DNA from 2 places in the Pseudarthrobacter sp. lyk4-40-TYG-27 genome. Region 2 is predicted to be linked to the other one. Evidence: predicted binding sites of a transcription regulator. Region 2 holds the regulator's gene; the other holds the start of a gene.

Region 1 (8,865 bases), on a different contig from region 2:
TTTGGATTGCCGACGTTTTGGCTACTCATGCCAGCGGCAAACGACTCGCGTTCGAGGTGCAGCTGTCACCGCAGAGCGAAGACGAGTACATTCGCCGGTCCCAGCGTTATGCAGACGATCGCATCGGGGCGGTGTGGGTCGTCCCTGACGACCTCGATTGGTTCCGGGTTCGGCTGCCGATGGTCGTTACGGGTTTCGGCAAGTCCAGCGACTTGCCCGAGGCGCCGGGGGCGCTGATGGACCTCGCCTCCTACCAGCCGTTGTTCGGCAAAAGAGACCGTGTTGGGGCTGCAGTGGACGCGGTCTTGCACCCGACCTTTTACTGGCCTCACGGAACGCCAAAGCATCAGCTAGATGTGATCGCCAAATTGGAGCGAATGAAGGCCGCAGCGGCGGCGGCGAAACTGGCGCGGGAAGAGGAGGCTGCAGAGTTGAGGCGCCTGGCGGAGGAGAAAGCGGCGCTAAAGGCAGCGGAGAAGCTGGCGCGGGAAGAGGAGGCTGCAGAGTTGAGGCGCCTGGCGCAGGAGAAGTCAGCGCTAAAGGCAGCGGAAGTAGAAGCCAGGTTCATCGCATCCGCCGCAGCACCGGCCGCCACTGATGTGCGCCCGATTGTCGCTCTCAAGGGCGTCTGGGCCAGTGAAGTCCTTTGCATGGAGGGAGGCCATCCCATGATCATCTGGCGGTCGACGAAGCCAACGAGCCCACGGACGCCCGCGGACACCATGTGGCGCCCTCCGAGCGAGAACTTCGACAATGGCCGTGCTCACGTCGATGCATGGTTGGCTGCGGCCGGGAGCAGCTTAGCTAAGGCGAAGGTTTATCAGGTGAGGGGCCAGCCTATGCGACGGACATTCGTGTGTCCCGAATGCAAACAGGTCGTTCAGGGCCGGTGGGTGTCCGCGCTACCTCCAGAGAAGTGGACGCTTATTGCAGAAGCAAGCGCTGCCGCCGTTGGGGCCCGCGATGTGCTGTACCGGGAGCCGCCCACGCCGCAAGCCGTCCTGGGTGACCGAAACGGGGAACGAGGAACTGCCGTATCGATTGGCCGCTAAGAAGGCCCATGCCGAACGGATGGAGCAGCTCAGAGCGGACCCCCGGTACCGCGTCAGCCCTAACGGATTCCGCTTTGAGTGCACAGATTGCGGAGGAGAGTTTGAGGACGACAAGGAGGGCATACATGCTGACAGAGGTTGCATCACCCCTGGTAACCGCCGCTTCGGCTGGCGGTAACGATGAAAGCCGCCTGTCTGTGTCAGCCGGCCCACGTAGAGTCTTCCCATGATCAACGAAAATGCACCCCTGCCCGATGACATTTTCGCGAAACTTCCCGGGGCTGCTGCTGTAATGAGCCACGCAGTTTCCGTGGACAGTGGTCGATGGCAGCGCGCCCTTTCTGCTCGTAAGTTACGACCGGCCGAGGGGAAGCTCGGCAGCGGGCAGCCCATATCGCTGACGCGCAAAGAAGTGTTCGACCTTGGGGATCAGGCTCGGACCGTAGCGAACGCCTTCCAGTTGCTCTATTACTCTCTGGCATGGGGTTTGGGGACGCGTGCGCCACGGCTCCACCAGCGGCTGGACAGCTTAGCGGGACGGGAAGAAAACGCGGGCCAGCTTCTCCTCGACGCGTGGGCCTTGGTTAGGGACGGAGCACCTACTCGCAACGCATACGGCACCCTGACCAGCAATCGAGGCGCTGGACGAATCCCGTGGTTTGGGCCGGCGTTCTCAACTAAATTCCTATACTTCGCCCAAGGCAGCGCTGCGCAACCACGCTACGTCATCCTGGATCAGGTAGTCGCCAAGAACCTGCGCCAGGACGCATGGCCACAAGCGCCAACGGCAGGTTGGTGGCCAGAGACATACGAACGGTACAGCCGGCTGCTTGACCGTTGGGCGAACCAAGCAACCGAACGGCTCGAAACGGCACGACGAGTCCGACCGGACGAGATAGAACTAACTCTCTTTAGACGTCACGGCCGGTGAATTAGATCCAATGGCACCGAAGGTAGGCCCGGAGACGATGCTGGCCGAATGGCTCTTCGTCGAGACTGTTGCTGATGTGCGACGACGAAGCCAGGATCCAGGCGCGCGGAGCCGCTACGAGATGCTCGGGATTGCGCCGCTTCTGCGCAAGCTCCTCATCGACGCCCGTCCCCTCCTCAACACTGTTCGAGCCGCTCGCCCAGATATTCCGACAGACTTCCGCATCAGACAGTGGAGTGCTCCTGGCGACGGCCGCGACGACGCGGATCTGTCCTATCTCCTCCGACTTGGCGGACCGGAGCTCGTCGGCGGACCCGAGCATCCGGCGCTGCCCAAGCTGCAGCAGTTCATCGGTGCAAGGGTGGGCCAGGTTCAAGGGCGGCCACTGACCGTCCTCGAGGTGGTGAAGTACTACGCCAACGTGGAAGGAGGCGTTCACTTCGGGGTGCCCAAGGAGAAGGTCGACTACGTTCTGTCCGAGATGGCTCCCGTGCTCCTCGGGCATTCGACTGGGCAAATCGAGATCCTCGCCCACCTCGGCACGATCGTGGTGGACGCGCTGACACCGCTGTGTGAATCGATCCTCGACTCACCCCTGATTGACACACGTATGCACCGGCGCAACGACAGGGGCTTCTACGAAGGCCACTGGACCGCAGATCACTACGACAAGATTTCACGGCACTGAATGCCGTTACCCTCAGAACCTACCGAGGGTGAGCGGTGGACCTTATGTCGTCGATCGCCCAGCGGGGGATAGGCGCAAAACACTTGAGGATGTGGACCAGATCAAGCATCCAAAAACGATCCTTTTTGCGCATACGTCCATTACCCCTGGTGACTGGCTGGGCTTTCGGCGAACACAGAAGGGCAGGGGTATCGACTCTCGACCCCCGCCCCTTCGTATGACGACGATGGCTACTGGGATACGTGAGGGTGTCACCCTCAATGGCCACCAGGATGTTGGTGTCCAAAATGACTCGCAGCCTGTCTTCCACTAATGCCTGGCCGTTGCCCATCCGTTTCCCCCGGTTCATAAAGCCACGTACAGCGTGGGATCACGTTCACCGGTTCCCGGCGGCTTCTAGCAAGGCTATCCAGACGGGCGGCAAATGACGCACCTATGCCTAGGCGATTCCCGGCTTCCGGCCTTTATCAAGTTCGCAATGCCGCTTCGCGAACTCGAATCTCGGGGAGTATGTCTGCCATGCGGTGTCCCCGGTCCAAGGAAATAGGACGCGTCCGAGCCCTCCGGCGGACTTGTTTGACCGCCAGCGGGCTAGCCATGATGGCTGGGCCTCCGCAGTATGCTGGAGGGCTGGGACAACTCATCGTTGCCTGTCACAACGAGGATTGGACCAATGGGCTCGAACAACAAGGTCAAGGCTGAGCTTCTTGCAGCTAGATATGTGCGTAACGGCGACAAACCGGTTGCATTCGTTGATGAAAGTTACCGGTCAAAGGAACAGCAGAGGAACGCGGCACCGTTCTACATCGCCACCGCCGTTGTGATCGCCCCAGAGGAACACGAGATCATGCGCAAACAGCTGATCGAAGTGGCCGAGGCAGAATATTGGCATTCGACGCAGGCCTTTCAGTCGGAGGAGGGCAAGGCCAAATTTATGGCCTTGATCGACTACGTAGTCGATGGCGTCGAACCAATTGTTATTGCTGTGCAATCTGAGGTTGATGAGAAGGACAGCAATCTGGAGGAAGCCCGCCTGGATTGCATAACCGCGCTTGCTTGCGAGCTCACCAGCGGCGCGGTTCATGAGCCGGTGGAGCTGATCGTGGTCGAGGAACGCCACGATCAGGCATCGCGTAAGCGAGACGAATATATCTTTTCGCAGGCCCGGAAACAGAACTTGATCCCTCGAACGACCGCAGCGTTTCAGGCTTCGCCATCCTACGAAAAACTTCTTTGGCTGCCGGATGTTATTTCTTACGCGCTCTACCGAAACATGGCTGAGAACGAACCCGAGATGTATAACGCCGTCTCCAATAGGGTCCGGACCATTGACGTTCCCTCCGGCCGACAGGTGCAGCCGCAAAAGGATGCTTAAAAAGAAGCAGCTCCTGGGTGCCGCAGCAATCAAACCAGGAGCCAGGTCAGCTGTCAGGATATTTCACCGGAGGGCCGACGCCTTTGCTTCCCCACGAGCCTATCGGATTTGTTCTAGCGGTTCAAACAAAACCTACGCATGTTCGGTGGCATGAGGCAGATTGCAACAGACCTCCGGCCTCGTGTCACAAGGAACCGGGAATCATGAGCGACGTCGTGGCATGCCTAGTCAGAGGCCTAGTGGAGCCATCTGGCGTGTTCTCAGAGCTAAACGTGATCCGTGCGAACGACTATGAGCCTTTGACCGTCTGCCAGTAGCGCGTTGGGGTTAGCGCGCTTCCTTGTGTCCGGCGACGGCCAGCAGATCGAAGACAACAAACGAGGCCGGGCGTTCCCGGACCAAGGCAGGTAACCCAAACTTTTGATGCCGCAAGATGTCGTTATATCTCTCCTCAAGAAGTCCGTTCTCTTCCCAAAGACGAGCCGCGGTTGACACTGTGCAGTGAAGGTAGCCATCCCACTTGGGCTCATAGACGCTGCCGCCGGGCAGCGCCGCTTCTGCAGGGACGGATTCAACCGCTTTCGCCAGAGCCAGGGGCACGGGCGGCCGCAGCGTTGCCAGCACGTCCTCAGTCATGACAGCCACGCTACCGCCGCCAGCCATGGGGGGGTCAGGCGGCCGCAGCCCCTGCGTCCGTGATGGCCGCGAGCAGCCATTGCTCCGACAGGGGGTCGCGGCGCAGCTCGAATGTTCGTAGCGCCGAGGTAGAGGTCAGGCGAACCTGAACCCGCCAGTGTTCGATGTCAACGACGTTCCCGACGCCTACGGGAACGCTTCGGCGGGTCTCCCACCATGAGTCCCTGGTGAACCAGTGGACAGGTTCTTCGGTTACGGCCCAGATACGTCCGTCGTACCGGACGGCCAGGGGAGTGCCGGCCTTGGTGAAGCGAACGTCCACCGGGGCATTGAGGGTAGGAGCTTCTGGGGTGATGGTCATGAGCTTGTTGTCTTCCTGGATGGTGCAGAGGGCTGGTCAGGCGGCTTTGACGAGGGGCAGTTCGCCCCAGTGGGTGGTGTATCTCGGGGAGAGCATGTCCCGTTTCATCGTCCAATCCGGGCCGCCCCGGATCCCGCCATGCCCCAGGCCGATGGACCCGCGTCCGTAGCGACGGGTGACGTCCTCCAGCAGGGTCCCGATGTGCCGTTCCTCGTGGGGGTTTTCGAACAGGGACAGGGGTGCCTGGTTGCCGCTGGGGCGCAGGTCGGTGACCATGATCCCTGCCCTGGCGTACCGGACGCCCTCAACAATCCTGGGCAGGAGGGCGTGCCCGGCCTTGGTCAGGATCACCGGGTCGGCGGTCGGCATCGGTAACGGCACACACACCGACGGGTACGAGGTGTCTTTGGGGTTGAAGTGCGAGGTACCGGCGAACGCGGTCAGGACCTTCGCCTGCAGCCCGTGTTTGGCCAGCCGCGCCGAGGCCTGCTGCCCGTACACACTCATCACCTGCCGGATGCCCGCCGCGGTGGTGATGGGCTTGGCGAAGGATCGGGAGAAGATCAGCTGGTCCCGCCCGATCCGTTCCTCCTCCATAGGGATGCAGGGCGTGCCCTGCAGCTCCAGGACGGTACGCATCACCACGACGTTGAACTTGTCCCGGATGGCCACCGGATCGGCCCGGACCAGATCAGCGATCGTGAAGATACCCATCACGTTCAGCCGTGTCGTCAGCCTGCCGGCGATGCCCCACACCTCCTCAACGGACAGCCGGCCCAACAACGCCTCCCGCTCCGCTGCGGGTACGGAATCCCAATGACATACCCCGGCAAAGGCCTTGTTGTTCTTCGCCCACTTGTTGGCCAGCTTCGCCAGCGTCTTCGTCGGCGCGATCCCGACGCATACCGGTACTCCCACGTTCCGCCGGACGGCCGCCTTCATCGACCGACCCATCGCCAGCAGCTCTGCCGGGGAGCCTTTGACGCCGAGGAAGGCCTCGTCGATGCTGTAGACCTCCAGCCAGGCCGAGTACCGGCCCAGCAACTCCATCACCCGGCCACTGATGTCCCCGTACAGCTCGTAGTTGCTGGACAGCGCGACCAGGCCCCATTCCTTCGCCCGCGGAGCGAGCTTGAACCAGGGCTCACCCATGCCGATGCCCAAGGCTTTGGCCTCAGGGGAACGGGTGACAGCGCAACCGTCGTTGTTGGACAGCACGATCACCGGCTTCCCCTCCAAGGAGGGGTCGAACGCCCGCTCCGCGGAGGCGTAGAAACAGTTCACGTCCACGTGCGCGATCTGCGGCATGTGCCGCATCAGCGCCGGCTTAGACATTGCCCGGCCCTAAACGTGGTGGAGGCATCGGGTTGCGACGCCCCAAATAGTCAGGTCGGACAGGGCCGGCACTTCAATGTCCGGGTAGGCAGGGTTCTCCGCCTGCAGCACTATCCCTGTCGGGGTGATACGCATCCACTTGATCGTCAGCTCCCCGTCCAGGACCGCGACGACCACACACCCGACATGTGGCTCCAGTGCCCGGTTCACGATCAGCTCATCCCCGTCGCTGATCCCGGCGCCCTCAATGGACTCCCCGGAAACCCGCACGACGTAAGTGCTGGTGACGTCCTTGATCAGGTGCGTGTTCAGGTCGAGCCGGCCATCGAAGTAGTCCTGCGCCGGCGACGGGAACCCTGCTGCAACCCGCACCGAAGAGACCAGCACCGACAACAACGAAACGCCCGCATCTATCACACGGGAACCACCAATTACGCCCACGACACACCTTTATTCGAATATATGTTCGAGTTAATCAGTGTACGCGCAGGGACAGACAATGCGTCTCCGCCATCTTGTTGCACCGGTCCCAAGGGTGCCTAATGTTGGCGGCGGGGCCGCTGCCCACAGCCGGGGACAATTCCTTTTCTGGCTTATCCACCGCTACGACTACCGACGGGAGCTTCCCCGTGGCTCCCAAAAAAGCCAGCCGTGGATAACCCGAATTGCCCCCAACCATGGACAGGACCAAGGGAATGTCAGCGGGCCGCCAGTTCGGGAGGCAAACACCTGGTTTCCGCTGCGCTTCAACCAGTTGGTGGGCGTCCGCTTCGCGGCCGGCTGTTGGGTCCAGGGCGTGCCGTCGCAGAGCTCCGGACCCCCTGAACCTGGTGTGTCTACGACGTTTTTTGGCTGCTGTCCTTCGGATTGTACGTGCCCGCTCCGGCCCCTCTAGCCCCTCCTTCGTCGGGGCCTGCTGCCCGGAAATTCTTCTCCGGCGCTCCTTCGTCGCTGATTTCCTCCGAAGATTTTCCGTGCCTTGCCCTGCGGGTAGACGGGCCTCCGTCGGGCACAGCTCCGCAAGCTTCGCCAGCAGCCAAAAAACAACGGGGGGAGAGGGGAGCTGGCCGGTCACCATTGGTCGCCCCACCCACCCAACTTCTCGGCAAGAAGGAGCAACACCATGAACGACTTCATCAAATTCACCGGCCCGGCCGACGTCCTGGCCTTCATCCCGCACACGCTCGGCTTTGCCCCGCAGGAATCCTTCGTCGCGATCACCATGCAGGGAAACAAGATCGGCGCCACGCTTCGCGTCGACGCCCCGTTCGGGCTGGAACCGGCCAACTTCGCCCAGACCACCGTCAGCTACCTGACCGCCGACGAAGCGGCCACCGGCAGCCTGCTGATCATCTACACCGACGAGAACACCGCCGGAAAACCGCAACCCTACTCGGACCACGTCGAAGCGCTGCGCACCGAACTGGAAACTGCGGGGATGCCCCTGCAGGACGCATGGCTGGTGACCTCCGAACTGTGGCGAAACTACCACTGCACGGACACCAGCTGCTGCCCCGATGAGTCACTGGATGCCATCACCACCAGCAACGGCAACGCCGCCCTGATCTACCGGGGGAGCGCCGTGACCGGCTTCATTACCCCGGCGCCGTTCACGGGAGACGAGACGGCCCGCGAGGCCATCGCAGGGCACAAGCACGACGGCTGGCCCGAAGACCTCGAAGCAAGCCGCGCCGCGTGGGCCGAGGTGCTGAAGGACCCCAAGAGCCTGACGACCGAGACCGCGCACCAGCTGGCAGGAGCCCTGCAGCACCCCACCATCCGGGACTACATGATGAGTGACATCGTCCCTCACGCCCCGGAGCAGTTCACTTCCGTGATGCTCGGCGTGTTCCTGAGCCGCCCGGACTGGGGCCGCGTGGACACCGCCCAGGAAGTCGCTTTCGAGCTGATGAAAGCCACCCCGGAAGGCCAGCGCGCCCCCATGCTGTGCCTGATCGGCTGGCTGGAATGGCTCAAAGGACAGTCCAGTTTCGCCGCCCGGTACTTCAAGCTCGCGCTGGAGGACGTGGCCGGATACCGGCTGGCGGAACTGTTGGGCGAACTGGTCAACCGTGGCCTGCTGGCAGACTGCTGCCGGGACCCGAAAAAGGCCTATGACCGCCGCCTGAAGCGCTAGCCTCGACACCGGGCCGGACTCCACTGCAAAGAGGGGTCCGGCCCTCATCGTGGTTCGTTCCCCAGGTGCGCGGCGGCCTCCCCCGCTTCGCTCCGCCGGCCGCGTAACGCTACGCGGGCGCCGCGACTTCCAGCCCACGCGCAGGAACTGCCGATACTGTGAAAGGGAGCCTCATCCCCACACAGCCAAGGAGTCCCGAGCATGGCAGATCAATTCCGCATGACCGAGGACGATACCGTTTCCCCCGACGCGAGCCCCGTCGAGGACATCCTGGAACTGAGCCTACTCACAGCGGGCCCGGCCACCGGCCCCGTGGACCGGCCCAGGAAAGACCAAAGACACTACGAGCT
Region 2 (23,024 bases):
GCCAGGGAGCTTCCTCGTCGCCGGTTCTTCGCTGCTGGACAGTGCAGGATCCCGCTGTGGCCCCACCCGGTCCATACCGTACCGGGACGCCCCTAACGATGCAGCAACGGCGCAGGTTCGGCTACTGACTTTGCGGGGCCCTTATGTTAGCTTGAGGCTCATCGGGACTATTTTTCCCGGTCACAATAAGGAGGAGACATGGGTTTTCTTGCTTGGATTATTTTGGGCCTGATTGTCGGGGCCATCGTTAAGGCCGTTATGCCCGGACGGGTCGGCGGCGGCTGGGTCACCAGCCTCATCCTCGGTGTTGTTGGTGCCATTGTTGGCGGCTGGATTGGCAGCCTCCTTTTCGCCAAGGGCGACATGGGCTTCTTCGACCTCGGCACGTGGATTCTCGCTATCGTCGGTGGCCTCATTGTCGCCGGCATCTACGGATTCGTCACCGGACGCGGAAAAGCCACCCGCGCGCCCTGACCACTCCGTCACCACATAACCACCGGGCCCCGGATATCCGGGGCCTTTCTTTTTGCCCGGCCGCTTCTTCCCCGGCCACTCCTTCGTCGGCGGCGCCCTCCTGGCTGGCCGCCGGCAACTTATTCCGGAACTGCCCCATCCCGGCGTTGGGACCTGGCGCTGGCGTAGAGGCAGACGGTGGCCGCAGTACCGAGGTTCAGGCTCTCCGCCGCCCCGTAGACGGGGACAGCCACCCGGTGGTCGGCCAGGGCAAGTTCTTCCTCCGACAACCCCTGCGCCTCGTTGCCGAAGAACCAGGCTGTGGGCCCGGCCAGGTCGTACACGGAATCCGGGCCCTTTCCGGTGAGCCTGCGGCGGGCGCTCTCGTCTTGGAGGACATCCAGGTCCAACTGTCCGTAGCCGTCCGCAGCGAGGATGCCGATGCCGCGGGCCTTGCACGCAGCCGCGAGTTCGGCCGGGTCGGCAGCCAGGACAACGGGCAGGTGGAACAGGGAACCGGCCGTAGAGCGGACTGCCTTGGGGTTGTAGATATCGACGCTGGACGCAGTGAACACCACGGCGTCGGCCCCGGCGGAATCGGCGGCGCGGAGCACTGTTCCGGCGTTACCGGGATCCCTGACCTGGCAGAGCACGGCTACCAGGCGTGGTCCGGCGTCGAGCACGTCCGCCAGGGAGACGTCCACGAAGCGGCAGACGGCCACGATTCCCTGCGGATTGACCGTGTCAGCCATGGCCGACAGGACTTCATCGGTGGCCAGCCGTGCCGTGGTCCCCTCGGCAAGCTCCTCGAACTCGGGAAAACGGTCCAGGCAGCTTTCGCTTGCGTAGACGTCCGTGACGATGCCCGGGGCTCCGGCCGCAAGGCGCTGCTGGTGGAGCTTGAGTGCCTCGCGCACTGCCTGCGGCCCCTCAGCAAGGAACTGGCCACGCTTTAAACGGGCCGGGCGCCCTGCAAGCTTTGCCACGTCCCTGACCCGATCGGCTCGGGGGTTGGACAATGGAAAATCTTGCGGGCGCCCGGTGTCGTTCATACAAGAAACTGTAGTAGCTGCTGCCACCAGTTCTTGAACCGGCCCCTCAGGGAGGAGCACTGCGCGGCCTCTAGGCTGCGGCGACCTTCTTGGCGGAGGTGTCAGCCGGCAGGGAGTCCTTGGCCACCTGGACCAGTGCGGCAAATGCGTTGGCGTCCGAGACGGCGAGCTCGGCCAGCATGCGGCGGTCAACCTCGACCTCAGCGGCCTTCAGGCCCTGGATCAGTCGGTTGTAGGTGAGGCCGTTGGCGCGGGACGCAGCGTTGATGCGCTGGATCCACAGGCGGCGGAAGTCGCCCTTCTTCTTCTTGCGGTCACCGTAGCTGTACACAAACGAGTGCAGCAGCTGCTCTTTGGCCTTGCGGTACAGGCGCGAACGCTGTCCGCGGTAACCCTTTGCCCGCTCAAGGACAACCCGGCGCTTCTTGTGGGCGTTTACCGCCCTCTTCACACGTGCCACGTGCGTACTCCTTCGAAAATCTGATCCCAAGCATCTGTTGCCGGAAATCCGGCGGCCTGAGAAGGCTGTTTGGCAGAAGACGAACCGCCAGGGGGCGGCCCATCAATAAACTTGGAAACTAGATGCCGAGCATCTTCCGGATGACCTTGGCATCGCCCTTGAAGACGATCTTGTCGCCGGCGAGGCGGCGGGTCAGGCGGCTGGACTTGTGCTCCAGGTAGTGGCGGCGGTTGGCCTGCTGGCGGCGCAGCTTGCCGCTGCCGGTCAGCTTGAAGCGCTTCTTAGCACCACTGTGGGTCTTCATCTTCGGCATGGGAACCGATCTCCTTACGTGTCTGCGGGCCCTGGGGCCGGCAGTTCTATCGCGCAGCCGCCCCTGCGGGCAGCATGCTGGTTGCTGACTGCCGGAGGGCGGAACCTCCGGCAGCTGTGAACTAGTTGGTCTTCTTACCCGCCGGCTTGGGCACTGCCTTGGGGGCAGGGCGGGCAGCAGGCTTCGGTGCAGCAGGCCTGGCCACCGGCTTCGGCGGTGCAGGCACGGCGGCGGGCTTCGGCGCCGCTGCCGCCGGCTTGGCGGCGGTCGCGGGCTTCGGTGCTGCGGCAGCCTTCGGAGCCTCCTGCTTCGGAGCCTCCTGCTTGGGTGCAGCAGCCTTGGGCGCGGCGGCCTTAGGTGCTTCCTGCCGGGGAGCCGGGGCAGCCTTGGGAGCTTCCTCCTTGGCGGCTTCCTGCTCGGGAGCCGGTGCAGCAGGCGCCTCGGCAGCGGGAGTTTCCTCCGGAGCCGTCTCCGGTTCGGTGGAAACGGTGAAGCCTTCCGGCAGGAGGTCAGCCAGTGACTGGGTCATGGGCGCCTGGTCCGTGCCGGACGTGTCCACACGGCCGGAGGCCTTGGCTTCGTTCTGTGCCTTCGCCTCGGCGCGCTGGGTGGCGCGACGGGCTTCAGCCTTTGCCTCGGCCTTGTTCTTCAGCGGACCGACAACCATGACCATGTTCCGGCCATCGATGCGGGGGCTGGACTCCACCACGCCAACTTCGGCGACGTCGTCCGCGAAGCGCTGGAGCAGGCGGATGCCCATTTCGGGGCGCTGCTGCTCGCGACCGCGGAACTGGATCATGGCCTTGACCTTGTCCCCGGCGCCGAGGAAGCGAAGGGCGTGGCCCCGCTTGGTCTCGTAGTCGTGGGTGTCGATCTTGAGGCGGAAGCGGATTTCCTTCAGAACGGTGTTCGTCTGGTTCTTCCGGGCCTCACGTGCCTTGACCGCGGCTTCGTACTTGTACTTGCCGAAATCCATCAGCTTGCACACCGGAGGCTTCGCCTGAGGTGCAACTTCAACGAGATCAAGGTCGGATTCGGCAGCCAGGCGCAGGGCATCCTCAATACGGACGATTCCTACCTGTTCACCTGCAGGTCCGACCAGCCGCACCTCGGGGACGCGGATACGCTCATTGATTCTTGGCTCGCTAATGTTAAAGCTCCTGTGTTTGTTGTTGTGTCCGGCAAATAGAGAAGGCCCCCAATTGCCGGAGCAATCGAAGGCCTCAAACAGGTTGGCGAAGCCGTCCCGAAAACGGGAAGCACGCGCACAGTTCCGGTTGTTACCGGTTCCATGCCCAACCAGGTACCCGGCAACCTTTCGTCCCCTGGCGGTTCGCAAGGAACCTGGGAAACAGCGGCTGACGCGGGTGGGAGAGAACTCCGCTTGCAAACTGGATGCCATTCTACAGAAAAAATTCCCGCCAACGCCGCGAAGCGCTGCTGGGAACCCCATCGTTTGGAACGATCTCTGAAATAACGACATCCAGTCGGTCTGTGTCAAGCTTACCAGTATGAGCACCTCAGACAGTAATTCGTACGTTTTCGAGCCCGCTGACGCAGGCGCGGACGTTTCACAGCAGATCCGCGACATCTCGGAGGTCCCCGCCATCGAGGTCATCACCACGGCCGCCGTGCACCTCATGAGCGCCGCCGCCGTGAAGCTGGGCCTCGCCGCTGAAGACAACGCAGCCGAACTCAAGGACCTGGACGAAGCCCGGAAACTGATCACCGCCCTTGCCGGCCTGGTTACCGCGGCCGCCCCGGAAATCGGCTCCCAGCACGCCGGACCGTTGCGCGATGGCCTCCGCTCCCTCCAGCTCGCCTTCCGTGAGGAGTCCCTGATTCCCGATGCTCCGGGCAAGGGCCCGGGCGAAAAGTACACCGGGGCCGTGAACTAACGCCGGACTCCCCCACGCAGCGCCCGACGGCGGGACGACCATCCGAGGTCGTCCCGCCGTCGTCGTTTCCCCGGGAACATGGCCCGCGGCTCGTCCACGCGGGCGGGGAGCAACCGTTGGAAGCGGGTTCAGGCGGCGGCCCTGCGCCGGCGCAGCTGCAGGGCCAGCCCCACCAGGCACAGCAGCACACCCGCACCCCCGACCGAGACGAAGCCGCCGGAGGGGCCCATCAGGTCGATGAAGATGCCGGCGAGCGGTGAACCGAGCGCAACCCCGGCGGTGAGGGCCGAGCCGTACCAGCCCATCGCCTCCCCGCGCCGCTCCTCCGGGACCAGGTCCGCCACCTTCTCGGAGGCCGCCGAGAGCACCGGGGCGCACAGCAAGCCGGGCAGGACGGAGACGAAAGCGAGCGTCCAGGTGTCGTGGGCGAGTGCCATGGGCAGCGTCAGGGCCGCCATGCCCAGCAGCAGGATGACGGGCGGGACGGGCCTGTGCATGGCGCCGTAGATGATGCCGCCCACCACTGAGGCGGCACACCAGAAGACGAAGACGATGCCGATTTCGCTCTGGTGTCCACCGATCTCCAAGGCGGCAACAATGCCAACGTCGGTGCCGCTCAGGACCATGCCGGCGCCGGCGGCGACCGCGAAGAGGGCCGCCACTGTGGCGGTGAACCAGGAGAAGCCGCCCGCCGGCCTTCCCCTCGAGCCCTCTTGCGGTGCAGCGGCACCCGCGGGCGCCAGTTCCGCGGCGGCTTCCTGGACATGGGCCGGGGCGGTGGAGACGACGGCGGCCTCCGCCGCGTGCTGCTCGTCAGCTTCGCGTCCCATTCCCGGGTCCGCACTGCGGGTGGGCGGGTTGAACCACATGAGGAACAGTCCGGCCAGTGACGTCGCTATGCCCACGACGGTCAAGCCTGCGGTGGTGAACCCGCTGGTGGCCACGACGGCGCCCGCGGCCGGGCCGATCATGAACACCATTTCGGTGGTGATGGCGTCCAGGGCAAAGGCCGTGCGGCGCTGGTCGCCTTGGGCCAGGACGCCCAAGGACTGCCGGACGACGCTGAAGATGGGCAGTGTGAGCAGGCCGCCGACGAAGACGAGCGGCAGGAGCCACTGGTAGGACACATGGGGCACCACGGACCAGATGATGGTCTCCGAGATCACCGACGGAATAAGCGCCGTCCGCAGGCCCACGGTGTCAACGCGCCGGCCACGCCACGGGGCGCCAAGGGCAATGCCAATGGTCATCACCGCCGCGGCGGCGCCGGCCGCCGCGTAGCCCTGGCCCAGGGTCAGGACGATATGCAGGGTGAGCAGGACTCCGGCAGCCGAGTGCGGGATCCGGGCAACCATGCCCACCAGCAGCAGCCGCCGGATGGGCCGGACGGCGAGCAACTCCCGGTAGAGAGCGAAATTCACGAAGCGATCCTTAGGGTCCGCCCCGGCGCGGGCGGGGTTCACCCATCCGGCCGGCAGCTAGTCGGGAGCGCGCCTGAGCTTGATCTCCAGGGAATCGACGCGCTCCCCAAACAATACATTCCGGGACCACTCGGCCTGCAGGCCGGCCACCAGTTCCTGGACCCCGGCGGCGTCCAACCCGTCCTCAAGGTAGAGCACCACCTGGAGTTCGGGTCCGGCGCCGCCGCCGGGAACCACGGTGCCGTCGGCAGCAGTGGCGGACACTCCCCTGCCAGGGAGGAGTTCGATACCGCGCACCGCGGGAAACCCGGAGGAGGCGCGGCCAAGTTCGGCGGCAAGCTCACCGTCCTCGTAGGAAGGGACCCAGTGGTGCTGCTTGGCCAGGGCCCAGACGGCCGGGCGGCGGACCACGAAGGTGAAGCCGGCCCCCGGGTCCAGGACCAGGAGTTCGGCACCCTCAGCGACGGCAGAGAGCGCGGCGCGGGCCGCGTACACGGCAACCGGCCGGGCCTCGGGGTGCCAGGCGGAGAGCGCGGCTGCAGAGGTGAATGCCGGGAGCGCGATCCGGCCGTCGGCGGCCTTCAGCGTGACCAGGGCCATGTCCGCCTGCTTGTCGGCGTGCAGCCCGTGGTCCGTTTCCGCTTCCTCAGCAAGCTGCGCCACGATGGGGATGAAGACCCGTGCCGTTGCCAGCGCCGCCACCACCCCGGCCTCGCTGCCGCTCCCCTGCCGGAGCGCCGCAACAGCGGTGAGGTAGCCGGCGTCGGCCGTGCCGTCGTCGTCCTCGAAGTTGTGGATCTTGCCGTCTTCACCGGCGAGGCTGCGCCCGGCCCATGGCCGGCCCGCGGAGTCCGCCGGCCCGCCGGCCCCGGCGAGGGCTGCGGCGATATGTCCTGGCAGATGGCGGGCTGGGGGATGTCCCGGTTCCTGGGCGCTGGGCATTGGCTGGACCTTCCCGGCGCCTAGCGCCGGCCGGCGACGTCGAGGGCTTCGGGCAGCGTGAAGGCCCCGGCGTACAGGGCCTTGCCCACGATGGCGCCTTCCACGCCCAGCGGCACCAGCGAGCGGAGGACCTTGAGGTCATCGAGGCTGGAGATGCCGCCGGAGGCGACCACGGGTTTGCCGGTCTTCTCCACCATCTGGCGCAGGAGTTCAACGTTGGGTCCCTGCAGGGTGCCGTCCTTGGTCACGTCGGTCACCACATAGCGGGAGCACCCGGCCTCCTCGAGGCGGCCCAGCACGTCCCAGAGGTCCCCGCCTTCCTTGGTCCAGCCCCGGCCGGCCAGGGTGGTGCCCCGGACGTCAAGGCCGACGGCGATCTTGTCGCCGAAGCGTTCGATGGCCCGCGCGGTCCACTCCGGATTCTCCAGCGCAGCGGTGCCCAGGTTGACCCGGGCCACGCCCAGGTCCAGGGCCGCTTCGAGGGTCTCGTCGTCGCGCAGGCCGCCGGAAAGCTCCACCTTGATGTCCAGGCGGCCCACCACGTCGCGGAGCAGGTCCGCGTTGGAACCGCGCCCGAACGCCGCATCCAGGTCCACCAGGTGCACCCACTCGGCCCCCTGCTGCTGCCAGTTCAGTGCCGCGTCCAAGGGCGTGCCGTAGCTGGTTTCGCTGCCGGCTTCCCCCTGGACCAGCCGGACGGCCTGCCCGTTGACGACATCGACGGCAGGCAGCAGTTCAAGGACCGGCAGGTCATGTGCGGTGGTCATACTCATCCTCAGTGTTGGTTCTTCGGGACAGGGGCTGGGGCGTCGACGCCGGCATGGTCGCCGGCGGCCGGCGGGGTCAGCTGGCGGGCAGCGTGAGCAAATAGGCGGCCAGCAGCGACATGGCGGCCAGGACGTAGAAGGACACCTGCGTCCAGAGCGGCTTGTGCTGCTGACGGAACGAGATGCCGCCGCCAATCAGGATGCCGGCGAGGCCCATCAGGAGTACGGACCACATCTACGCGCCACTGCCGGCTTCGGCCGGGGAGGTGCCATGGCCGGCGTCGCCGGTGGTGGGCTTGCGGAGGCCTTCCACCCAGTTGCGCAGGAGCCGGGCGCCGGCGTCGCCGGACTTTTCGGGGTGGAACTGCGTCGCGCAGAGCGGCCCGTTCTCCACGGCGGCAATGAAGGGGCCGCCGTGCTCGGACCAGGTGACCAGCGGTGGCGCCATCCGCGGCTGGATCACCTCAAAGTTCCACTCCTGCACGCCGTAGGAATGCACGAAGTAGAACCGTTCGTTTTCGACGCCGGCGAACAGCTTGGATCCCTCGGGCACCTTGACGGTGTTCCAGCCCATGTGCGGGACAACTTCGGCGCGCAATGCCTCCACCTTGCCAGGCCATTCACCGATGCCCTCGGCTTCCGTGCCATGTTCCACACCGGCCTCGAAGAGGACCTGCAAACCCACGCAGATGCCCAGCACGGGGCGTCCGCCTGCGACGCGCCTGCCGATGAGGCGGATGCCGTCCACGGCCTTGAGTTCGCGCATCACGGTCTCGAATGCGCCGACGCCGGGCACCACCAGGCCGTCGGCGTTGAGCACATCGTCCGGTTTGGCGCTGAGGATCACTTCCGCACCGGCGCGCTCCAGGGCGCGCACGGCCGAGCGGACGTTCCCGGACCCGTAGTCGAGCACCGTCACGGTCGGCTTGCCCTCGGGCGACGGGAGCTTCTGTGAGGCGGTGGGATCGATGATCGCACCGTCCTTGAGGACCTGCCCGCTCACAGCGCACCCTTGGTGGAGGGGATGCCTTCAACCCGGGGATCGGGTTCGACGGCGGCGCGGAGCGCGCGGGCGAAGGCCTTGAACTGCGCCTCCACGATGTGGTGCGGGTCCCGGCCGGCCAGGACGTTCATGTGCAGGCAGATGCCGGCGTGCAGCGTGATGGCCTCAAAGACGTGGCGGGTCAGGGAGCCGGTGAAGTGGCCGCCTATCAAGTGGTACTCCTGGCCAGCGGGCTCGCCGCCGTGGACCAGGTAGGGGCGGCCGGAGACGTCCACCACCGCGTTGGCGAGGGCTTCGTCCAGCGGCACGGTGGCCTCGCCGAACCTGCGGATCCCGGCTTTGTTTCCCAACGCGGTCCGCAGGACCTCGCCGAACGTGATGGCGACATCCTCCACGGTGTGGTGGACGTCGATGTGGGTGTCGCCGGTGGCTTTGACGGTCATGTCGATCAGCGAGTGCTTGCACAGGGCGGTCAGCATGTGGTCGTAGAACGGCACCGAGGTGTCGATGTTGGACACACCCGTTCCGTCGAGGTTGATCTCCACGAGGACGGAGGACTCGCTGGTGGCGCGCTCCATGCGGGCGGTCCGGGCCGCAGCAGTATTCGAACCGGTTGAACTCATGGTGAAGGATCCTTAGTGGGAGAAGGAGTGGTTCAGGGCGCCCAGCGCCGCTGTATCAAGTCTAGGCGGGAAGCGCGGCGTGGCCCGCAAGGATGCGCTCCAGGGACGTGAGGAAGGCCGTGGTTTCCGGCTCGGTACCGGCCGTGACCCGCAGGTGCCCGGGAATTCCCACGTCGCGGATCAGCACGCCCGCGTCCAGCAGTTCCTGCCAGACCTGGTGCGGGTTCTCCAGGCCGCCGAAGAACACGTAGTTGGAGTCGGACGCGGCAGGCTTGAGGCCCATCCTGGTCAGCTCAGCCACAATGCGGTCGCGCTGCTGCTTGATGTCCTGCACATCGGCCATGAGCGCTTCGCGGTGCTGCAGGGCTGCCAGGGCGGTTGCCTGGGTGATCGCGGACAGGTGGTACGGAAGGCGCACCAGGCGCAGGGCATCGGTGACCTCCGGGGCCGCGGCCATGTAGCCGAGGCGTGCGCCGGCGAGTGCGAAGGCCTTGCTCATGGTGCGGGAGACAATCAGCCGCTCCCTGCCGGGCAACAGGGTCAGGGCGCTGGGCGTGCCGTCGTGGGCGAATTCGTGGTACGCCTCGTCCACGATGACGATGGTCTGGCTTGGAGCACCGGCCTCGTAGACAGCCTCGACGACGTCCAGTCCCAGGCCGGTGCCGGTGGGATTGTTCGGCGAGCAGAGGAACACGATGTTCGGCTGCAGCTCCCTGACCTGCCGGGCAGCGGATTCTGCGCTGAGGTCGTAGCCCTCGGCCCGGACACCGGTGATGTATTCGGTGTCGGTGCCGCTCGCCAGCAGCGGGTACATGGAGTACGTGGGCGGGAAGCCCAGGGCGGTGCGGCCCGGGCCGCCGAACGCCTGGAGGATTTGCTGCAGGACCTCGTTGGAGCCGTTGGCGGCCCACAGGTTCGTTTCGTCGAGGCCGTGGCCAAGGTACTCGGCCAGGGCCTTGCGGAGCTCGGTGAACTCCCGGTCCGGGTAGCGGTTCAGGCCGGCGGCGGCCTCCGTCACGGCGGCGCTGATGGCGGCACGCACGTCCGCCGGGACGCCATGGGTGTTCTCGTTGACGTTCAGGAGAATGGGGACGTCCAGTTGGGGCGCCCCGTAGGGAGTCAGCCCGCGAAGGTTGCTGCGGAGGGGTAGCCGGTTCAGGCGTTCTAGCTGGTCGTTCACCTGAACAGTTTAGTTGCCGTGGCAACTACCGGAAAATATGACACTTTTGGCCTGCCTCGGAAACGCCCGGACGAAGAGCTGGCGGCAGCCTCCGGGGGACGCGCACCCGCAGTCACCAGGCCGCGGCGCCAGGCTGCCGCTCCGCGGTAGCCGCTCAAGAAGGGGTCAGTGGCTGGGGACGAAGAGCTGCTGCCCGGGCAGGACCGCGCCGGCGGACAGGTTGTTGAGCTGGACGATGTCGGCCACGACGTCCCGTGCATCCCGGTTCGGGGCCACGGCGCCGGCGATGGACCACAGGGACTGGCCGGGCTGGACCGTGACTGTCACCGTGGGCGTCACGGCGAGGTCCGCGGCGGAATCGGAGGCCTTGGCCGGGGAGTGGAAAAGTCCCGCCAAGGAGAGCAGCAGGACCGCGAGGAGAATCAGCGGCACTCCCACCAGGACGATCCGCCCCCGCCGGGTCAACCGAAGCGGCGCCGGTGATGGCGCAGTTCCGGCACTGATCCGCCCGCTGCCGGACGAGTGGCGCTCCCCGGCCAGGAACTCCGGACGGGATATGTGGGAAAGAGTTAAAGCTGACATGAACTGAGCCCTCCTGGACCTGCCGTGCTGCCCGGGTGTCCGCCGCTGCCGTCCTGCCTGCCGTGCCGGAATACCAATCTCTTCCGGCCAGGTCTTCGAACAGGCCATGCAATGGTTAGAACACATATTCGAACTTTGCTTACTAAGTTTTAGCACCTATCAACGAACAATGTCGAGACTCGCTAGAACAAATGTTTGAAAAAGCAATGTGGCTGGCCTAGCTTGGAAACCAAGAACAACCACCACTGAAGTTGAACAGCAGGGTCTGACAATGACAGCGGTGACCCTTCACGCAACGCCGGCCTACGGCGTGGGGCGGAAGATCCGGCGGCAAGCGAAAGGCATTGGCGAACATGGCAGCAGCAGCCGCCGGGGGCAGGACGGCCCCGCAACCAAAGAGGACTCCGAAGGGGCTTACCCCGCGGCAGAAGAAGATCCTCGAGACCATCCAGCGGTCCGTCAATGACAACGGCTACCCGCCCTCGATGCGCGAGATCGGCGACACGGTGGGCCTTGCGAGCTTGTCCAGCGTGACCCATCAGCTGTCCCAGCTGGAGAAGCTGGGCTACCTCCGGCGCGACCCGAAGCGGCCGCGGGCCATGGAGGTGCTCATGCCCCTCACGCTTGACGGCGGCGGCGGGAAGCCGATTGCCGCCTCAGCGCCGCAGACACCCGGCGCCACCGTAACGGAGCTGCCTACCGCGCTGGACACCGCCATGGTTCCGCTCGTGGGCCGGATTGCCGCCGGCGGTCCCATCCTCGCCGAGCAGCTCGTCGAGGATGTCATGCCGCTCCCCCGCCAACTTGTGGGCCAGGGTGAACTGTTCATGCTCAAAGTGGCCGGGGACTCCATGGTGGACGCCGCCATCTGCGACGGAGACTGGGTCGTGGTGCGCCGCCAGGCGGACGCCGTCAACGGTGATATCGTCGCTGCCCTGCTCGATGACGAAGCAACCGTCAAGACCTTCCGCCAGCGGGACGGCCACACCTGGCTGCTCCCGCAGAACACGCAGTACGAACCCATCCTGGGCGACCACGCGACCATCATGGGCAAAGTGGTTTCGGTGCTGCGGTCCCTCTGACACCGCCTGTCACCTCCGGCCGCGGCAGGCCTCTATTCAGAGGCCTCCGCGCCGAGCCTGGTGAGTGCGGCCAGCGCCTTGCTGCGGTCCGTAGTGGACCAGAAAGGCGGCAGCGCGGCCCGCAGGAAGCCCGCATAACGTTCGGTTGCCAGCCGCGAATCCAGCACCGCCACCACTCCTTTGTCGCCGGTTGACCGGATCAGCCGCCCGGCGCCCTGCGCCAGCCGGATGGCCGCGTGGGTAGCCGACACCGACATGAAACCGTTGCCACCGGCCTGGGCCACGGCCCGCGACCGAGCTGTCATGAGGGGATCGTCCGGCCGGGGGAAGGGAATCCGGTCGATCACCACGAGCCGGCACGACCCGCCCGGAACGTCCACCCCCTGCCACAGGGACATAGTCCCGAAGAGGCAGGTATCCGGTTCGTCCGCGAACTGCTTGACCAGGGCGGTCATGGTTGACTCGCCCTGGCAGAGCACGGTCATATCGAGCTTGGGCCGCAGGGCATCGGCGGCCTCCTCCGCAGCCCGACGCGAGGAAAAGAGGCAAAGAGCCCCGCCACCGGATGCTTTGATGAGCGCCTCGAGCTCCTCCAGGGCTTCCGGCGAAACACCCCGGCCCGGTTTGGGCAGGTGTCCCGCCACGTAGAGGATGCCCTGTTTGGGGTAGTCGAAGGGTGAGCCGACATCCACCCCCGTCCAGCTGGGAGCTCCGTCGCCTATCAGTCCCAGCCCGCCCGCTGCCGGTTCGAACGCGGACCCGATGGCCAGGGTGGCAGAGGTCAGCACAACAGTGTGGCCGGCGAAGAGTCCTTCCCTCAGCCGCCCGGCAACGGACAGCGGCGCGATGTTGACCAGCACCGGCGCATTCTCGTCAGGCTGGGAGTAGCCCTGGCCGGGGTCGAAGGTGCTCGCGCGCGAGAACCAGACCACTTCGCGGTTCTCCCGGGCAGCCAGCAGCCGTTCGCATAATTCAAGGATCAGCATGAGGCGGGACCGGGCGAGCTGCCGCCCGCCGTCGGCCGTGGTGTTGCTGTCCCCCTTGGAATCGGACAGCGCCGCGCGGCAGGCCTCACGCAGCTGGTCCACGCAGTTCAGCTGTTCGTCGTTCAGGCCGTTGGGCAGCAGGCCGTTCGGGGCCCCGGCGAGGGCCAGCTCAAGGTTGGCGGCCGCAGCGTTCAGGGCGTCAACGGTGATGGCCGTGTGTTTGCGGGCACCTGATGCGGCGGCGTGCACCATGGCGACGGACAACTGCCCGGAGACGGCCCCGGTGACGCGGTCCTGCAGTTCATGCGCCTCGTCCACTACCACGACGTCATATTCGGGCAGCACGGCGAGCCCCTCGAAGGCGCTGACGGCGAGCATGGCGTGGTTGGTCACCACGACGTCTGCCTCGGCCGCGTCCTGCCGCGCCAGTTCACTGAAGCACTCAGCGGCCATGGGACATTTTTGCGCCCCCAGGCATTCCATGGAGGTCACGGACACCTGCCGCCATGCACGGTCGGTCACGCCGGGAAGGAGCTCGTCACGGTCGCCGGTGGCGGTCTTCTCGGCCCACTCCCGCAGCCGCACCACTTCCTTGCCCAGCTGGGAGGCGGGACCGCCCACAGAGGCGGCGAAGTGCGGCACGCTGGTGTCCTCGCCCAGGGAGAACAGCTGGCCCTCCGAAGGCTCTTCGGAAGGGAACCCGCCCTCCACCTTGTGGCGGCAGACGTAGTTGGACCGCCCCTTGACCAGGGCCACTTTGACGGGCCGATCCAGGGCCGGGGTGATGTTCTTCAGGAGCCGGGGCAGGTCCCTGCCCACGATCTGGGTTTGCAGGGCCAGCGTGGCCGTGGACACCAGGGCGGGCTTATTGCTTTCCAACGCGTGGGCAATGAGCGGTACCAGGTAGGCCAGGGACTTGCCGGTCCCGGTGCCGGCCTGGACCAGGAGATGGTTGCCCGAACTGATGGCCCGGGCCACCTGGCGGGCCATTTCGTGTTGTCCGGTGCGGCTTTGTCCGCCCATGCCGGCGACGGCGCGGTCGAGCAGTTCAAGGACGAACTGCTCGCCGGCCGCCTGCGCAGCTTCCCCGGCCGCGAGGTCAGTCATTGAGGGCGAAGGGTTCCAGCTCGGATGCCAGGCCCTCGCGGACCATCACCACGGCCCTGGTACCTTCCTCAACGTGGTCGAGGTGGATGATTTCGGCGTCGGATTCGTGCAGCTTGCTGAGCAGGTCGCCCCGGTCGTACGGAATGAGCAGTTCAAGCTTCACGCTGGGCCTCGGGATGGCGTCGCTGATGGCCTTCAGCAGCTCGGCAATACCCTCACCCGTCCGGGCCGAGACCACCACATGGCGTGGTTCGCGCTGCTTCAGCCGCTCGATCACGAAGGGATCGGCGGCATCGGCCTTGTTCAGCACGATGATCTCAGGCACCTTGCGGGCGTCAACTTCGCTGAAGACCTTCCGGACCGCGGCGATCTGGCCCTCGGGATCGGGGTGCGAGGCGTCCACTACGTGCAGGATCAGGTCCGAATCGGCCACCTCTTCGAGTGTGGAGCGGAAGGCCTCCACCAGCTGGGTGGGCAGCGAGCGGACGAAGCCCACGGTGTCGGCCAGGGTGTAACCCAGGCCGTCAGCGGTTTCGGCCTTGCGGACGGTGGGATCCAGGGTGGCGAACAAGGCGTTCTCCACCAGGACGCCGGCGTCGGTGAGCCTGTTGAGCAGGGAGGATTTCCCCGCGTTGGTGTACCCGGCAATGGCCACCGACGGTACCTCGTTACGACGGCGGTTGGCCCGCTTGGTTTCCCGCGCCGGCTTCATCGCGGCGATCTCGCGCCGAAGCTTGGCCATGCGCGTACGGATCCGGCGCCGGTCCAGTTCGATCTTGGTTTCACCGGGGCCGCGCGAGCCCATGCCGGCGGCGGCGCCACCCACTTGGCCGCCTGCCTGGCGGGACATCGATTCGCCCCAGCCGCGGAGTCGGGGAAGCAGGTATTCCAGCTGTGCCAGCTCCACTTGGGCCTTGCCCTCGCGGCTCTTGGCGTGCTGGGCGAAGATGTCCAGGATCAGGGCCGTACGGTCGATCACCTTGACCTTGACGATGTCTTCGAGGCCACGACGCTGCGAGGGTGCGAGCTCGGCGTCCACCACCACGGTGTCCGCACCGGTGGACATGACGATGTCCTTCAGTTCGAGCGCCTTGCCCGAGCCCAGGAACGTTCCGGGATCCGGCTTGGCCCTCCGCTGTACCAGCCCGTCGAGGACCTCGGAGCCGGCCGTCTCGGCGAGGGCGGCAAGCTCGCGCAGCGAATTTTCGGCGTCGGCCAGTGTTCCGTCGGACCAGAGCCCTGCCAGGACCACGCGTTCCAGGCGGAGCTGGCGGTATTCGACCTCGGTGACGTCTTCGAGTTCGGTGGACAACCCTGCCCTGCGGCGCAGGGCCCTGCGTTCCTCGAGGTCCTGCTGGTCGCCGTCGTACGTTGAATGTTCTTCGTCGAGGCGGGATATGGCCTGGGCCTTGCCGAGCACAGCTTTTCCGGTGCCGCTGCCGTCGCCGCTGGGCGTGCTGACTTTCCGGGCCGGTACGTCCTTGGCGAGGATCCGGTCGATGACAGCCTGGATTTCCTCGGGACTCATGTCCTGGGCGGCTGGATCGGACCCGGTGTTTGGCTGGCTGGTCATGGTCTCCTTTGAAGATTCGGCATTTCCAGAATAGTGCCGATTAGTTGGAAGGTGGGAAGAATTCGCGCTGGGCTGACGGCCTGCGGTCATGCAGTCCTCCTGATGGTGGGGCCGCCGGCGGCGGTGCCGGGGCCGGGATGCCGCGTTGCAGGGGCGGCTGGGCGGGCGAGGCCGGAGAATTGCAGGAAGCGCAGCAGAAGGCTGACGTTCGAGTACTGTCCGGCGGCCGGGCCTGGACGGAATGGTCCGGTCCGGTGCACAAGCGGAAGGCATGGGAACCTGCGTCGCTGTGGGACGGGCTGCCTCTGCTGGGCAGCGGCAGGAACGGGCGGGGCCCGTACCGGCTACTCGAAGATCAAGAACATGCCCACTAGCCTAACAGAGGGGCGCAGGCACAGTTTCCCATTACGCTGCAGGGGGAACTACTCTGGCCAGTTATGGAGTCCGCTCACTATTTCAGCACGTCCCCCGCCGGGCCCTTTACCCGCAAGCCCCTCACCGTGGAACTGGCCGGCGGAACGCGCAGGCTCCAGACCTCCTCGGGCATTTTCAGCCCGGACGGCATCGACAAGGGCACTGCAGTACTTCTGGCGGAGGTCCCTGCGCCGAACCCCCACGGCAACCTGTTGGACATTGGTTGCGGCTGGGGGCCGGTGGCCCTCACCATGGCTCTGCTGGCGCCCCAGTCAAGGGTCTACGCGGTGGACGTCAACGAACGGTGCATCACCCTGACCAACGAGAATGCCGAGGCGCTGGGCCTGTCCAATGTCGTTGCCAGCACGCCTGAGGCCGTAGACCCCGAAGTGCGTTTCGACACCATTTGGTCCAATCCGCCCATCAGGATCGGCAAGGAAGAACTGCATGCCCTGCTGAAGCTGTGGCTCCCCCGCCTGGCTGAGGGTGGGACGGCGTGGCTGGTGGTCCAGAAGAACCTGGGCTCGGACTCGCTGCAGCGCTGGCTGGCCGCCGAACTGGACAGCTCCTTCACCGTGACGCGCGAATCGACCGCCAAGTCCTTCCGGATCCTGAAGGTCAGGAAAGCGTCCCGCTCGCCACAATGACCGCCGGACCGCTGAGCTCAACATGCTCGTGGCCGCCGGGTCCGGCGAAGAACTTGACGCCTACAACCCCTCCGGGAACATGGACGCGCCAGACGTCGGGAGCCTCGGCACCTGCCCAGTGCCGGATGGCGACGGCGGCCGCGCAGGCGCCCGTGCCGCAGGATTGCGTCTCCCCCACACCGCGCTCATGCACGCGCATGGTCACCGATCCGACGCCGTCGTGCACAAGGGGCTCAGCCGGAACGACGAACTCCACGTTGGTTCCGTTTGCCGGGACGGGATCGACTTTCGGCGCGGTGAAAAGCCGGGTGCCGGCCAGCTCGGACAGCTCGGCGAGGGCCACCACGGTGTGCGGGTTGCCCATGCTCACGGACAAGGCCGGCCGGGGAACCTCCAGCCCGTCGGCAGCGACGAGGGAATCCATGGCCTTGGCACTGGCTTCGCCGGGAAAGATGAACTCCCAGGGGCCCATGTCCACCGCGTAGTCGTTCCCGGTACGGACCACGGTCTTTACCCCGCCGCGCGTCCCGATGGCAAGTGAACCGCCGTCGGGCAGGTCGATCAGCCCCTCGGTGCGCAGGAAGTGGACGAACACCCGGACCCCGTTTCCGCACATTTCGGACAGCGAACCGTCCGCGTTCCGGTAATCCATGAACCATTCCGCGCCGGGGGTGTCCAGCAGCAGTTCCCTGCCCTCCGTCAGGAAGCGGGAGGGCACGGCCCTGATCAGCCCGTCGGCGCCGATTCCCTGGTGCCGGTCGCACAGGGCCGCTGCCTGGTGCGCATCGAAGCTGCGGGTGCCCTCAGGATCGGCCACCAGGACGAAGTCGTTGCCCGTGCCGTGCCCCTTGGAAAAGCGGAGGCCGCCCATGGCACGAAGGGCGGATCCGGACGTTTCGACGGGGGTAGCATTCATGGTCCCAAGCGTAGCGGCGGATGCCGCTGCCGCTGAAACCGCGGCTACCTGCAGAGCAGTGCAGCCTTGCCGGCAAGTTCCGGATCCTGCCAGTCCAGCCAGGTGATGCGGGGGTCGGCACGGAACCATGTGAGCTGGCGGCGGGCAAATTGGCGGGTGGCCACAATGGTTTCCTCCGCAGCGTCCGCCACGGTTGAGGCGCCGTCGAGGACCCGCAGGAACTGTGAATAGCCGAGGGCCCGGGAGGCTGTCTTCCCGGTCCGCAGGCCTTGGGCGTCAAGCGTCCCCACTTCTGCCAGCAGGCCGGCGTCCACCATCCGGTGGACCCTGGCTGCCAGGCGCTCCCGCAGGACATCACGGTCCACGGCCAGGCCCACCTGGACAGCCGGCTGGTGGTACTCCCGGCGGGGCATGAAGGAGCTGAAGGGCCGTCCGGTGAGTTCGTGGACTTCCAGGGCGCGGATGATCCGCCGGGCATCAGAGAGCCGCTCGGCCGACACGGGATCCACCGCGCGGAGCCTTGCCAGGAGTTCTGCCGTCCCGCGTTCCGCGTATTCGGCCTCAAGCCGCGCGCGCAATGAGGCGTCCGTACCGGGGAACTCCAGTACGTCCAGGGCGGCCCGTACGTAGAGCCCCGAGCCGCCGGCGAGGATGGCCCTCTTGCCGCGGGCATGGACAGCCGCTATCACGTTGCGGGCCTGCTCCTGGAATGTGGAGACGCTCGCTTCCTGCGTGACGTCCATGACGTCCAGGAGGTGGTGCGGCACGCCCTTGCGCTCGGCCACGGAGATCTTCGCGGTGCCGATGTCCATTCCCCGGTAGAACTGCATGGCGTCGGCGTTGATGACCTCGCCGTCGAGTTCCAGGGCAAGGTTGACGGCAAGATCCGATTTGCCGGAGCCAGTGGGACCGACGACGGCGATGACGGGCGGGGCGACCACCGGTCAGCGGGTGCGCAGCGGCAGCGAAGGCATGCCCAGCGAGACACCCTTTTGTCCAGCCCCGCTCCCCGGCACCGGCGCGCCGCAGGAATCGGCCTGCGACCGGTCCCACGCGTCCCCGGCGCGCGACCTGCGCAGGCTGTAGTCCTCGGGCGTGGGGTCGGCCACCAGGTGGAAGGCAGCGGCTTCGGTGATGGTGACTGTTACGAGGTCGCCCGGCCTCGGGGCCGGCGCGCCTTCAGGAACCGAGAAATGTACCAGCCTCTGGTCCCTGGACCGGCCGGAGAGCCGGTGCGTCTCCTCAGACTTGCGCCCCGACTGGGCGGTGACCATGACCTCCAGCCGCCGGCCGAGCTGCTTCCGGTTCTCCTCCGCGGCGATCCTGTCCTGCAGTGCGGTGAGCCGTTCGAACCTTTCCTGGACCACGGCCTTGGGCAGTTGGTCCGGCAGGTCGGCGGCAGGGGTCCCCGGCCGCTTGGAGTACTGGAAGGTGAAGGCGGTGGCAAAGCGCGACTTCTCGACGACGTCGAGCGTGGCCTGGAAGTCCTCTTCCGTCTCGCCGGGGAAGCCGACGATGATGTCGGTGGAGATGGCGGCGTCCGGGATCCTGTCCCGGACCTTGTCCAGGATGCCGAGGAACTTGGTGGACCGGTAGGACCGCTTCATGGCCTTCAGGATGCTGTCCGAGCCGGACTGCAGCGGCATGTGCAGCTGGGGCATGACATTGGGTGTTTCCGCCATGGCCTCAATGACGTCGTCGGTAAACGCCGCCGGGTGCGGGCTGGTGAAACGGACCCGTTCCAGCCCGTCGATTTCGCCGCAGGCACGGAGGAGCTTGGAGAAGGCCTGGCGGTCGCCGAACTCCACTCCGTAGGAGTTGACGTTCTGGCCAAGCAGCGTGACTTCGATGGCGCCGTCGTCCACGAGGGCCTGGATTTCGGCGAGGATCTCACCCGGGCGGCGGTCCTTTTCCTTACCCCGGAGGGCCGGCACGATGCAGAACGTGCAGGTGTTGTTGCAGCCAACGGAGATGGACACCCAGCCGGAGTACACGGAGTCGCGCTTGGTGGGCAGCGTGGACGGGAACACGTCCAGGGACTCCAGGATTTCCAGCTGTGCTTCGTCGTTGTGCCGGGCCCGGTCGAGCAGGGCCGGGAGCGCACCAACATTGTGGGTGCCGAAAACGGCGTCGACCCAGGGCGCCTTCTTGAGGATGGTTTCCCGGTCCTTCTGGGCCAGGCATCCGCCCACGGCGATCTGCATCCCGGGGTTCGCCGCCTTGACGGGCGCCAGGATCCCGAGGTTTCCGTAGAGCTTGTTGTCAGCGTTTTCGCGCACCGCGCAGGTGTTGAACACCACGACGTCGGCTTGCTCGCCTTCCGCGGGAACGTACCCGGCGTCTTCAAGGAGTCCCGCCATCCGCTCCGAGTCGTGGACGTTCATCTGGCACCCGAACGTCCGCACCTGGTAGGTACGCGGCCGGGCTCCGGGCTGCGGACCCGTCCCGGGTTCAACGGAAGGGGTGGTGCCGGAATGGGGGGAAGGAATGGTCAAACTCACCCGTTAAGGGTACCGGCTTTGGAGCGGGTCACCGTCGGGATCCTGGACTGAACCGAGTACCTCATTGACGATCCTGAACGCCTGCCCGGGCTGGTAGCCCTTTCGCGCCAGCATGGACGCCAGACGGCGCACTGCTTTATCCCGTTCGGCCGGGTCTGACAGGTTTGTTCCGGGCCGCAGCTTGCGCTCAACCAGGGTCCTGGCGGCAGTTTCCTCGTCGGCGTCGGTCACTTGTTCCAGGGCCGCGGCAGCGGTTTCGGGGTCGATGCCCTTCTCCGACAGCTCGCGCCGGAGAGCTCCCCTGGCGAGCTTGCGGGACTGGGATCGGCTCCTGACCCACATGTCAGCAAATTCGGCGTCATCGATCAGGCGGACTTCCTGGAATTTATCCAGGACTTCCTCTGCCACGCGTTCCGGAATGTTCCGTTCGGCCAGTTTCCGGGCAAGCTGCAACCTGCTCTTCGGCGAGGCCGTCAGTTGCCGGTACACGATGGCCTTGGCCACCCCGGCAGGATCCGGTTCGGCGTCCTCTGCCAAGGGATCTTCGGGCACAGCAGACCGCTCCGTTGCCCCACGGGCGGGGTTGGCGGAGCGGCGCCGCCGGGAACCGGATTTGGGTGACCTGGCGTCGGGAGGATGCGCCTCGGGAGACCACGTCAAGGGCTAGAACCCGTCGACGGCTTTCAGCTTGGGCGTGTCCTTGGACTCGTCCTCCGCCGGCTTCACGCCCACACCGAGTTTCTCCTTGATGAGGCGCTCCAGTTCGGCGGCAAGCTCGGGGTTGTCGCGGAGGAACCGGCGCGAGTTCTCCATGCCCTGGCCCAACTGGTCGCCATCGTACGTGAACCAGGAGCCGGACTTCTTGATGATGCCGTGCTCGACGCCCATGTCGATAATGCCGCCTTCGCGGGAGATGCCCTGGCCGTAGATGATGTCGAACTCGGCCACCTTGAAGGGCGGGGCCATCTTGTTCTTCACGATCTTGGCCTTGGTCCGGTTGCCGACCGAATCAGCGCCTTCCTTCAGGGTCTGGATGCGCCGGACGTCGATGCGGACCGACGCGTAGAACTTCAGCGCCTTGCCACCGGTGGTGGTTTCGGGGGAACCGAAGAACACGCCGATCTTTTCGCGGAGCTGGTTGATGAAAATGGCGGTGGTCTTGGTCTGGCTCAAGCGGCCGGTAATTTTACGCAGTGCCTGGCTCATGAGCCGTGCCTGGAGGCCAACGTGGCTGTCGCCCATGTCGCCTTCGATTTCAGCACGCGGAACCAGGGCGGCGACGGAGTCGATGACGACGATGTCCAAGGAGCCGGAGCCCACCAGCATGTCCATGATTTCCAAGGCCTGTTCACCGGTGTCCGGCTGCGAGACCAGCAAGGCGTCGGTATCCACGCCGAGCTTCGCGGCATAGTCCGGGTCCAGGGCGTGCTCGGCGTCGATGAAGGCAGCGATGCCACCCAGCCGCTGGGCGTTGGCAACGGCGTGCAGTGCCACGGTGGTCTTACCTGACGATTCCGGCCCATAGATCTCCACCACACGGCCACGGGGCAGCCCACCAATGCCCAGGGCGACGTCCAGGGCAATGGACCCGGTAGGGATGACTTCGATGGGGGCACGGACTTCGTCGCCCAGGCGCATCACCGATCCCTTGCCGAACTGCTTGTCAATCTGGGCAAGTGCTGCTTCCAGCGCTTTTGCACGATCCGGGGCTGCCGCCATGGTTGACACCTCTAATGCTTTCTCGATGGTGGCCTGTGCGGCCGTCTTGTTGGTCATCTCTGACGCTAAGGGGACCCACTGACATTCCGGCCTCAGGACATCGGCTATGTGGATAAACCCAATAGAAAAAGCATAGCGTTATCCGAACAGGTATTCGAAGAGGATGGTCGCGCGGCGTGTCCGGCAAGGGTTCCCGGACCGGTCGGCAGGAGGGCCCGGCCGGCCGGCGGATGGAGGGTGCCCCGCGGGAATCAGTCGCGGCGGGGGGCTATGTCCCGGCCGAGCCGGCGGTCCGCCGGCACGTCCTGAAGGTCGCAGACGGCAAGCCAGACCTTGCGCGGTTCCACGCCGGCGGCCAGTGCCTGGTCCGCGGTTCGCCCGCCCACCCCGGCCAGGACCAGGGTACTGCTCAGCACTCGGGAGTAGCCCGCGCCGAACTCGTCATCCATGAGCCGCCAGTAGTCGCTGATTCGCATCGGTAAATCCTCTCATGATTGGGGACCCTAGAATTGTTGCCATGAGCAACTCCCCCGATGGCACGCCGGCTGATGTTTCAATCGAGGCTGCCGCCGACACGGCCCTGCAGAACGTCGAACACCAGATCAGTCTTTTTTGGCGGCGGGCCCGGGCCATCTCGAACCAGCTGTCCCGGGAAGTGCACCCGGACATGGAGCCTGCGGCGTACGGGCTGTTGACCGTGATCCGCCGGGAGGGGCCCATCCGGCTGACCGAACTGGCAATGAACATCGGGGTGGGCAAGCCCTCCGTCAGCCGGCAGATCGCATTCCTTGAAGGCCTGGGGCTGGTTTCCAAGGAGGCCGATCCGCTGGACCGCCGGGCGCAGGCCATCCGGCTGACGCCCAAGGGGGAGGAAAAGATGCACCAGGTCCAGGACGCCCGGCGCCAGGTCTTTCAGGAACGGCTGCGGGAATGGCCGGTGGAGGACCTGCAGGAGCTGGCCCGCTACATGGCCAAGCTGAACGCCACCTACGAGCCCGACGGATTCCCGAAGGAAGCACCGGGCGCGTCGCCGGCACAGGAGAGCTAACCGCCTTCACGCAAGGAAGCCCCCGGCCATGCCGGGGGCTTCCTGGTTCCACGGCCCACCCAACGGGTGGGGGCTGCCCCTAACGGGCGCCGGAGAGAAGGCCTGTGGAGAGTTCGTCGTTCAGTTCAGCGTTGAGGTCGCGTTCCAGGTCACGGCCGTAACGCTGGGAGAATTCCTGCGGTACGGTGTCCGGAACTGCAACGCCCTCGGCTACCGCCACCCGGTCGCTGACCTCCCGAAGCATGCTGGACAACGGCACGTCCAGGGCCGAGCAAATCGAGGACAGGAGCTCCGACGAGGCTTCCTTCTGGCCACGCTCCACTTCGCTGAGGTACCC

What was found. Region 2 encodes LexA, which represses DNA repair genes until DNA is damaged. Its sites were predicted from a motif close to TCGAACANNTGTTCGA; they were not measured.
Region 1: the regulator LexA is predicted to act here: its motif matches at 6,833-6,848, upstream of QRM96_RS20025 (LexA family protein).

Annotation. Positions count from the first base shown of each region.
Region 1 is NZ_JARVSH010000016.1:115-8,979, reverse strand. It holds gene QRM96_RS20060 (competence protein CoiA) at 1-1,052, shown strand, start outside; gene QRM96_RS20055 (8-oxoguanine DNA glycosylase OGG fold protein) at 1,279-1,983, shown strand; gene QRM96_RS20050 (hypothetical protein) at 1,994-2,671, shown strand; gene QRM96_RS20045 (hypothetical protein) at 3,345-4,046, shown strand; gene QRM96_RS20040 (DNA ligase-like domain-containing protein) at 4,374-4,682, opposite strand; gene QRM96_RS20035 (hypothetical protein) at 4,717-5,043, opposite strand; gene QRM96_RS20030 (Y-family DNA polymerase) at 5,080-6,378, opposite strand; gene QRM96_RS20025 (LexA family protein) at 6,388-6,819, opposite strand; gene QRM96_RS20020 (DUF4192 domain-containing protein) at 7,502-8,515, shown strand; gene QRM96_RS20015 (hypothetical protein) at 8,717-8,865, shown strand, end outside.
Region 2 is NZ_JARVSH010000013.1:17,631-40,654, reverse strand. It holds gene QRM96_RS19345 (GlsB/YeaQ/YmgE family stress response membrane protein) at 199-474, shown strand; gene QRM96_RS19340 (TrmH family RNA methyltransferase) at 594-1,505, opposite strand; gene rplT (50S ribosomal protein L20) at 1,576-1,965, opposite strand; gene rpmI (50S ribosomal protein L35) at 2,084-2,278, opposite strand; gene infC (translation initiation factor IF-3) at 2,400-3,413, opposite strand; gene QRM96_RS19320 (DUF1844 domain-containing protein) at 3,790-4,176, shown strand; gene QRM96_RS19315 (MFS transporter) at 4,305-5,597, opposite strand; gene QRM96_RS19310 (SseB family protein) at 5,655-6,539, opposite strand; gene priA (bifunctional 1-(5-phosphoribosyl)-5-((5-phosphoribosylamino)methylideneamino)imidazole-4-carboxamide isomerase/phosphoribosylanthranilate isomerase PriA) at 6,560-7,306, opposite strand; gene QRM96_RS19300 (CG2302 family histidine operon protein) at 7,383-7,541, opposite strand; gene hisH (imidazole glycerol phosphate synthase subunit HisH) at 7,542-8,309, opposite strand; gene hisB (imidazoleglycerol-phosphate dehydratase HisB) at 8,306-8,932, opposite strand; gene QRM96_RS19285 (histidinol-phosphate transaminase) at 8,994-10,112, opposite strand; gene QRM96_RS19280 (LysM peptidoglycan-binding domain-containing protein) at 10,278-10,694, opposite strand; gene lexA (transcriptional repressor LexA) at 11,048-11,776, shown strand; gene QRM96_RS19270 (ATP-dependent DNA helicase) at 11,809-13,869, opposite strand; gene hflX (GTPase HflX) at 13,862-15,442, opposite strand; gene QRM96_RS19260 (class I SAM-dependent methyltransferase) at 15,880-16,503, shown strand; gene dapF (diaminopimelate epimerase) at 16,475-17,419, opposite strand; gene miaA (tRNA (adenosine(37)-N6)-dimethylallyltransferase MiaA) at 17,464-18,360, opposite strand; gene miaB (tRNA (N6-isopentenyl adenosine(37)-C2)-methylthiotransferase MiaB) at 18,364-19,920, opposite strand; gene QRM96_RS19240 (regulatory protein RecX) at 19,924-20,472, opposite strand; gene recA (recombinase RecA) at 20,584-21,639, opposite strand; gene QRM96_RS19230 (DUF3046 domain-containing protein) at 21,891-22,115, opposite strand; gene QRM96_RS19225 (MarR family winged helix-turn-helix transcriptional regulator) at 22,157-22,687, shown strand; gene QRM96_RS19220 (helix-turn-helix domain-containing protein) at 22,767-23,024, opposite strand, start outside.